DNA from 2 places in the Paucibacter soli genome. Region 1 is predicted to be linked to the other one. Evidence: predicted binding sites of a transcription regulator. Region 1 holds the regulator's gene; the other holds the start of a gene.

Region 1 (4,096 bases):
GACCAGGGCGTCGCGCACCGGGCCGGGCCGGTCGTCGAACTCGACCGCGCCGCTGATATAGATGCAGCCCGAATCGATCTCCACCGAGACGCGCCGCACCCAGCGCTCGTAAAGCGCGCGCAGGCGCGGCAGGCCGCGGGCCTCGCGGATCGCGGTGAAGAACACCTCTTCCTCGAACTTGGCGTGATACTCGCGCACCACCGCAATCTGCAGTTCCTCGCGCGAACCGAAGTGGGCGAACACGCCCGACTTGCTCATCTTGGTGACGTCGGCCAGGGCGCCGATCGACAGACCCTCCAGGCCCATATGCGAGGCCAAGCCCAGCGCGGCCTCAAGAATCGCGGCGCGCGTCTGCTGGCCCTTTTGCAGCGAACGCACGGCACGGCGCGGCGCCACTGCTTTTGCAGCAGCAGCGTTGCGGGTGCTGGGGTCTGGCGTAGCGGTCAAGGCAGGTCCTGGGGGTTTTGGCGCAGCTTGCATAATAAAACGAACGGTCGTTCTATTTTTGCCCAAAAGCCAAGCCTGGCAAGCCGGGTTTTGTCGCAAGTTCTAGGGGAAGCCGCCTAGAACCGCACGTTTGATGGGCCATTCGGCCGCGCCGAGCCTGGCCCTGCGAGCAAGGCTTGAGTTAGCGCGCACTAATGCAGTACGCTGCGGGCAGGAGGTCAACGCTGTGGATGTGCTGCAACTTGATATCTCGGGCAGACCGCAAGCCTGGATCACGACCAAGGAAGCCGCCGTGATCTATGCCAGCGACGGCGTGGCCTGGACGCTGGGCGACCCCTGCCATGTCTTGCGCGGCGGCCTGCAGCGCCGCACCGGCATGCAATCGCGCATCGAGGTGCATCCCATCATCGCGGTACGCGGCGCCGTGCCCTCGCGCGCCTGGCGCCAGGCGCCCGCCCTCTCCAATCCCAAGCTGTTCGCGCGCGACCGCTACGTCTGCGCCTACTGCGGCCACAGCCATCATCCCGACGACCTGACCCGCGAGCACATCGTTCCCAGCTCGCGCGGCGGCTACGACAGCTGGATGAACTGCATCACCGCCTGCAAGAGCTGCAACGGCCGCAAGGGCAACCGCATGCCCGAGGAGGCCCATATGAGCCTGCTCTACCTGCCCTATGTGCCCAGCCTGCACGAGGACATGATTCTGCGCGGCCGCCGCATCCTGGCCGACCAGATGGAGTTCCTGCTCGCCAGCGTGCCGCGCTCAAGCCGCCTGCATGCGTAGACAGGTCCCATGACCTCGGTCATGGCCGCCGGTAAAGACGTGTAATCGGGTCAACGCCCAAGCCCGCGGCAACGTTGGGCTTCCACGACTTATCCGGAGGAACCATGCCCATCAAGAAACTGATCGCCGCCGCCGCCGTGGCGGCCCTGGCCGCCTGCTCGACCACCAGCCCCGACGTGGTGCAGCGCGGCGACGCACAGCGCATGTCTCAGGTGCAGGATGCCACCGTGCTATCGATCCACCCCGTGACCGTGGACGGCAGCCAGAGCGGCGCCGGCGCCGTTACCGGCGGTGTGATCGGCGCAGTGGCGGGCTCCAGCGTCGGTGGTCGCCGCGAGGGCCAGGTTGTGGGCGTGCTGGGCGCCGTGGCCGGTGCGGTGATAGGCAACGCTATCGAGCGCAACGCCACTCGCGAGGAAGCGGTCGAGATCCTGCTGCAGTTGCGCAATGGCGAGCGTCGCTCGGTGGTGCAGGCCAAGGCCGGCGAAACCATCATGGCCGGCGACGCCGTGGTGCTGGTGACCACCGGCGGCAAGACGCGCGTGACGCGGGCGCCGGCTGTGGCGCCGGCGCCTGCGCCCGCACACTGATCGTCCGCTCAGAAGCAAGAAGGGCTTGGCAGATTCGCCAAGCCCTTTGTGTTTGCTGAGGGAGATGTCTGGTAGGCCGTGCAGGACTTGAACCTGCGACCAAAGGATTATGAGTCCTCTGCTCTAACCAACTGAGCTAACGGCCCTGAGTAAGAAACTGCCCTGGCCGGCGCCAGGAGCGCGGATTGTATAGGGCAGTTCGGCCCTACTTCTGCGACAGCGCGTTGCTGACCATGCGCGAGGTGATGTCGACGATCTGGATCATGCGGTCGTAGGCCATGCGGGTGGGGCCGATCACGCCCAGGGTGCCCACCAGCTGGCCATCCACCTCGTAGGGCGCGGAGACGATGGAGAGTTCCTCGAAGGGCACGACCTGGCTCTCGCCACCGATATAGATGCGCACGCCTTCGGCACGGCTGGAGACGTCGAGCAGGCGCATCAGCTGGGTCTTCTGCTCGAACATCTCGAACAGGCGCCGCAGGCTGCCCATGTCGTTGTTGAAATCCTGCACGGTGAGCAGGTTGCGCTCGCCGGAAATCACCACGCGCTCTTCCTCATGCTCCAGCGCCTCGGTGCCGACCTGCACGGCGGTATTCATCAGCACGCCGATCTCGCCCTTCAGCGCATCCACTTCGCTCCTCAGGCGCTCGCGCACCGCCTCCAGGGTGAGGCCGGCGTAATGGGCGTTGAGGCGGTTGCTGGCCTCGGCCAGCTCGGCCTGGTTGAGGTCCTGCGCGGTGAAGATCACGCGGTTCTGCACATCGCCGTCGGGCGACACCATGATCACCAGCACGCGCCGCTCGCCCAGGCGCAGGAATTCGATATGGTGGAACACGCTGGGCTTGCGCGGCGCGGTCACCACGCCGACAAAGCTCGACAGGCTGGACAGCAGATGCGCGGCGCTGGCGATCACGCGCTGCGGCTGGTCGGGCTGCAGCTGCGTCTCGATCGGCCGCGCGTCCGCGCCCAGCAGGGCCGGCTGCGCGGTCAGCATGGTGTCGACGAAGAGGCGGTAGCCGCGCGCGGTGGGAATGCGGCCGGCACTGGTGTGCGGGCTGGCGATCAGGCCCAGCTCCTCCAGATCGGCCATCACATTGCGTATCGTCGCGGGCGAGAGCTCCAGCCCCGATGCCTTGGACAGCGTGCGCGAACCCACGGGCTGACCGTCCGCGATATAGCGTTCGACCAGGGTTTTCAGCAGTGATTTGGAGCGCTCGTCGAGCATGGCTTTCATTGTACGGACAGGCCCGCCGGGTCCCGCAAGTGCTCGCAACCCTGTGGTGTAATTCTGCGCATGGCCAAGCGATTCCGTCATGTGGCGTTAGTGGGCAAGCACCAGGCCAGGGGCATACGCCCTGTGCTTGAGGAGATTGCCGAGTTCGTGGCCGGCCTCGGCCTGGATGTCTCGCTGGAGCGCGAGACCGCGCTGAACACCGGCATCACCGCTTTTGACGCCCTCTCCAACGATGAATTGGGCCGCGAATGCGACCTGGCCATCGTGGTCGGCGGCGACGGCACCATGCTGGGCTTTGCCCGCGAGATGGCAAGACATGGCACCCCGCTGGTGGGCATCAACCAGGGCCGGCTCGGCTTCATCACCGATATCTCGATCGAGCGCTTTCGCGAGGCGCTCGAGCCCATCCTGGCCGGCACCTATGAAAAAGAGCAGCGCGCCATGCTGGAGGGCGCGGTCTGGCGCGATGAGCGCATCATCTTCGAGGGCCTGGCCCTCAACGACGTGGTGGTGAGCCGCGGCGCCACCGCCTCGATGGTGGAGCTGCGCGTGGACGTGGGCGACGAGTTCGTCGCCAATCTGCGCGCCGACGGCATCATCGTCGCCTCGCCCACCGGCTCCACCGCCTATTCGCTCTCGGCCGGCGGGCCCATCCTGCATCCCAGCATAGGCGGCTGGGTGCTGGTGCCGATCGCCTCGCACACGCTCTCCAACCGCCCCATCGTGCTACCCGACCTGGGCGAGATCCGGCTGGAGATCGTCGCCGGCCGCGATGCCAGCGTGAATTTCGATATGCAGAGCCTGGCCAGCCTGCTGCACGGCGACTGCATCACCGTGCGGCGCTCCAAGCACAAGGTCTGCTTCCTGCATCCCACCGGCTGGAGCTATTACGCCACGCTGCGCCGCAAGCTGCGCTGGTACGAGGGAGTGAGCTGATGCTCAGGCGCTTGAGTCTCAGGGATTTCGTCATCGTGCCCGAACTGGAGCTGGACTTCGGCGCGGGCTTCGCGGTGCTTACCGGCGAGACCGGCGCCGGCAAGT
Region 2 (4,096 bases), on a different contig from region 1:
CTGTTCGCCGTGGTCGGTCTGATCAGCACGGCCCTGCTGGGCGCTCTGTTGCTGACCGTGACCGGTCGCGCCAGGCGCATCGCCGACCTGGTGACCGAGCGCACCGCCGAGTTGCGCCGCGAGGTGCAGGAACGCGAACGCGCGGCCGAGGCCCTGCATGCCAGCGAGGAACGCTTCCGCAACATCTTCGAACACGCGGCGGTGGGCCTGGTGTTCACCGATCTGCGCGGCGTGCCGCAGCAGGTGAATCCCTATTTCTGCCGCCTGGTGGGCTACAGCAGTGCGGAGCTGATGCAGCGCTCCAGCATCGCCATCACCCATCCGGACGACCGCGCCGAGGACCTGCGCCTGGGTCGCAGCCTGTTGCGCGGCGAGATCGACAGCTATCGCCGCGACAAGCGCTACATCACCAAGTCCGGACAGATCGTGCAGGTGCGCGCCCTGGTGAGCATGCAGCGCGATGCGCGCGGCGAGCCGTTCCGGCTGGTGGGCGTGGTGGAAGACGTCACCGACCAGCTCAGGCTGCGCGAACTGGAGCGTGCCCGCGGCACGGCCGAGGCGGCCAACCAGGCCAAGAACGAGTTTCTCTCGCGCATCAGCCATGAGTTGCGCACTCCGCTCAACGCCATCCTGGGCTACACCCAGTTGCTGGAGCTTGGCGGCGAGACGCAGCTGGGCGAGCAGCAGCGCGGCTGGCTGGCACAGAGTCGCGCGGCCGGCTGGCATCTGCTGGAGCTGATCAACGAGACCCTGGACTGGTCGCGCATCGAGACCGGTGCACTCAAGCTCGAACTGGCCCCGCAGGCGCTGCAACCCTTGCTGGCATCGAGCTGGTCCATGCTGGAGGCCGACGCTGCCGGGCGCGGCATTGCCTACAGCGTGGCACTGGCGGCCGACGCGCAACAGGTTTATGCGGATGCCACGCGCCTCAAGCAGGTGTTCACCAATCTGCTCAGCAACGCGATCAAGTACAACCACCCTCAGGGTCAGGTGCGGGTAAGCAGCCAGGCCTTGGGCAATGGCCGTGTCGAGATTACTGTGACCGACACCGGCCTGGGTCTCAGCGAGGCGCAACAGGCCCAGCTGTTCCAGCCCTTCAACCGGCTCGGGCGTGAGCTCGGCCAGGCCGAGGGCACCGGCATCGGCCTGGTGATCTGCAAGCGCCTGGTGGAAGCGATGCAGGGCAGCCTGACGGTGCGCAGCGCGGCGGGCCAGGGCGCCAGCTTTGTGGTCGAGCTGCCTGGCGCAGCGCCCTGAGCACAAGGGCCGGAGCGGCGCGGCTTTTTGCCGCATCGCCGCCGGCCCGGCTTGGCACAATAGCGGGCAGCGCGTCCAACCATCGAACCATCCCAAGCCTTCGCCCCATGAGCACAACCGAACTGGCCACCCGCCCCAATCAAGCGCTGACGCTCGCCGACGATCGCAAGTCCTTTGCCAGCCGGCAGTTCCTGACTTTCCGCATCGGCACCGAGGAATACGGCATCGACATCCTGAAGGTGCAGGAGATCCGTTCCTACGAGGCGCCCACCCGCATTGCCAATGCGCCCGCTTTCGTCAAGGGCGTGGTGAATCTGCGCGGCGTGATCGTGCCCATCGTTGACCTGCGCCTGCGCCTGGGCAGCCCGGCCGAGTACAACGCCTTCACCGTCTCCATCGTTTTGAACGTCTGCTCGCGCGTGGTCGGGGTGGTGGTGGACTCGGTGTCGGACGTGCTGGAACTCGATGCCGACGCCATCAAGCCGGCACCGGAGGTGAGCGCCGCCATCGACACCCGCTTCGTCACGGGCCTGGGCAAGGTCGGCGAGCGCATGCTCATCCTGCTGGACATCGAGAGCATGGTGGGCAGCCCGGATTTCGGCCTGATTGACTGATCGGCGACCGGTCGCGGCGCTGAAAGTTAGTGCACACCCTCGCCATAAGTCCTGCAATACCTTAGTGAGTTCACTTTTTCTCAGCCATTAGCACTCATTTGCCATGAGTGCTAATATGTCCAATATCGAGCCATAACGGCTGGGAGAAGTGAAAACGCCATGAGCATGATGTCCAACGCCACTGCACTGCAGGTACGCGACCCCTGGGCGCTGCTGCCCTCGCTGGGCAATCTGGATGCCTATATCAGCGCCGTCAACCGCCTGCCCCTGCTGACCCCCGAGGAGGAGCAATCCTTCTCGCGCCGCCTGCGCGAGCATGGCGATCTGGAAGCCGCCGGACGGCTGGTGCTCTCGCACCTGCGCCTGGTGGTGTCGATCTCGCGCCAGTACATGGGTTATGGCCTGCCCCAGGGCGACCTGATCCAGGAGGGCAATGTGGGTCTGATGAAGGCCGTCAAGCGCTACGACCCCGAGCAGGGCGTGCGCCTGGTGTCGTACGCGATGCATTGGATCAAGGCCGAGATCCACGAGTACATCCTGCGCAACTGGCGCATGGTCAAGGTGGCCACCACCAAGGCGCAGCGCAAGCTGTTCTTCAATCTGCGCTCGATGAAGCACAGCCTGAAGGAGGAAAACGCCGCCGAGGGCCAGGCCCATCGCAACACCCTCACCGAGGCCCAGGTGGACCATGTGGCCCGCGAGCTCAAGGTCAAGCGCGAGGAAGTGCTGGAGATGGAGACCCGCATGGCGGGCGGCGACGTGGCCCTGGAGCCCCAGACCGATGACGACGGCGAGAGCTTCGCCCCCATCGCCTACCTGGCCGACGACAGCCAGGAGCCGACGCGCGTGCTGGAGGGCCGCTCGCGCGACGCGCTGGCCGGTGACGGCATCTCGCGCGCCCTGGCGGTGCTGGACGAGCGCAGCCGCCGCATCGTCGAAGAGCGCTGGCTCAAGGTCAATGATGACAGCAGCGGCGGCATGACCCTGCATGAGCTGGCGGCCGAATACGGTGTCAGCGCCGAGCGCATCCGCCAGATCGAGGTGGCGGCGATGAAGAAGATGAAGAAGGCCCTGGCCGAGACGGCCTGATCCACTGCTGCAGCATGCAAAAGGCCCCTTGCGAGGGGCCTTTGTCTTTACGAGCGCTCGTTCAAGAGCAGCTTGATGTCGTCGGCCAAGGCCTGGGCGCCGGCACCGTAGCGGGCGAACACGCGCACCCTGCCCTGGGTGTCGAAGATGAAGCTGGCCGCCGTGTGGTCCATGGTGTAGCTCTCGGGCGTCTTGCCCGGCACCTTGGCGTAATAGACCTTGAATTCGCGTGCCGTCTCCTTGAGCTGCTCGGCATTGCCGCGCAGGGCCACGAAGCTGGGGTCAAAGCTCGTCATATAGGGCTTGAGCAGTTCCGGCGTGTCGCGCTCGGGGTCGACGGTGATGAACACGCCCTGCACCTTGTCCCCATCCGCGCCCAGCGACTTCTTCACCTGGGCCAGCTCGGCCAGTGTGGTGGGGCAGACATCGGGGCATTGGGTGTAGCCAAAGAACACCACCACCACCTTGCCCTTGAAGTCCGCCAGGCTACGCGGCTTGCCTTCCTGGTCGGGCAGGCTCAGCTGGCGCGCGTAGCTGGCGCCGCTCAGGTCCACGCCGCGGAAGGCGGGCTTGGCAGCGCCGCCCAGCTGGTCGCAGGCCGCCAGCGTCAGCGCGCTGAGGGCCGCCAGGAACAGTCTTCTCTTGGTGTTGCGTAGCATCTCAGGCGATCCAGGGCATCAGGTAATGGTCCAGCAAGAGCGCCGCGAACAGCAGCGACAGGTGCAGGATGGAAAAGCGGAAGGTGGCGCGCGCGAGCGCGTCCGAATACTGGCGCCAGAGCTTGAAGGCATAGGCACAGAAGCCCAGACCCAGGGCCAGCGCGCTGGCCAGGTAGATCCAGCCGCTCATGCCGGTGAGGAAGGGCAGCAGCGTGGCCACCAGCAGGATCCAGGTGTAGAGCAAGACCTGCAGCCGCGTGAATTCGGAGCCATGCGTGACCGGCAGCATGGGCAGGCCGGCCTTGCGGTAATCCTCGGTGCGGTAGAGCGCCAGCGCCCAGAAATGCGGCGGTGTCCAGAGGAAGATGATGAGGCACAGCATGAGCGCCTCGGGGCCCACCTCGCCGCGCAGCGCCGCCCAGCCCAGCACCGGCGGCATCGCGCCCGAGGCGCCGCCGATGACGATGTTCTGCGGCG

What was found. The regulator HrcA, encoded in region 1, represses chaperone genes, less so after heat shock. The targets are predictions, from matches to a motif close to TTAGCACTCNNNNNNNNNGAGTGCTAA.
Region 2: rpoH (RNA polymerase sigma factor RpoH) is a predicted target of HrcA. The motif match lies at 1,959-1,985, and genes of this name have one in related genera.

Annotation. Positions count from the first base shown of each region.
Region 1 covers NZ_JBBHJW010000003.1:14,265-18,360, forward strand. The annotation lists gene WG898_RS08145 (TetR/AcrR family transcriptional regulator) at 1-447, opposite strand, end outside; gene WG898_RS08150 (HNH endonuclease) at 674-1,231, shown strand; gene WG898_RS08155 (outer membrane lipoprotein) at 1,336-1,821, shown strand; tRNA gene WG898_RS08160 (tRNA-Ile) at 1,891-1,967, opposite strand; gene hrcA (heat-inducible transcriptional repressor HrcA) at 2,027-3,046, opposite strand; gene WG898_RS08170 (NAD kinase) at 3,116-3,991, shown strand; gene recN (DNA repair protein RecN) at 3,991-4,096, shown strand, end outside.
Region 2 covers NZ_JBBHJW010000001.1:23,465-27,560, forward strand. The annotation lists gene WG898_RS00115 (CHASE domain-containing protein) at 1-1,257, shown strand, start outside; gene WG898_RS00120 (chemotaxis protein CheW) at 1,365-1,871, shown strand; gene rpoH (RNA polymerase sigma factor RpoH) at 2,037-2,960, shown strand; gene WG898_RS00130 (SCO family protein) at 3,008-3,619, opposite strand; gene cyoE (heme o synthase) at 3,621-4,096, opposite strand, start outside.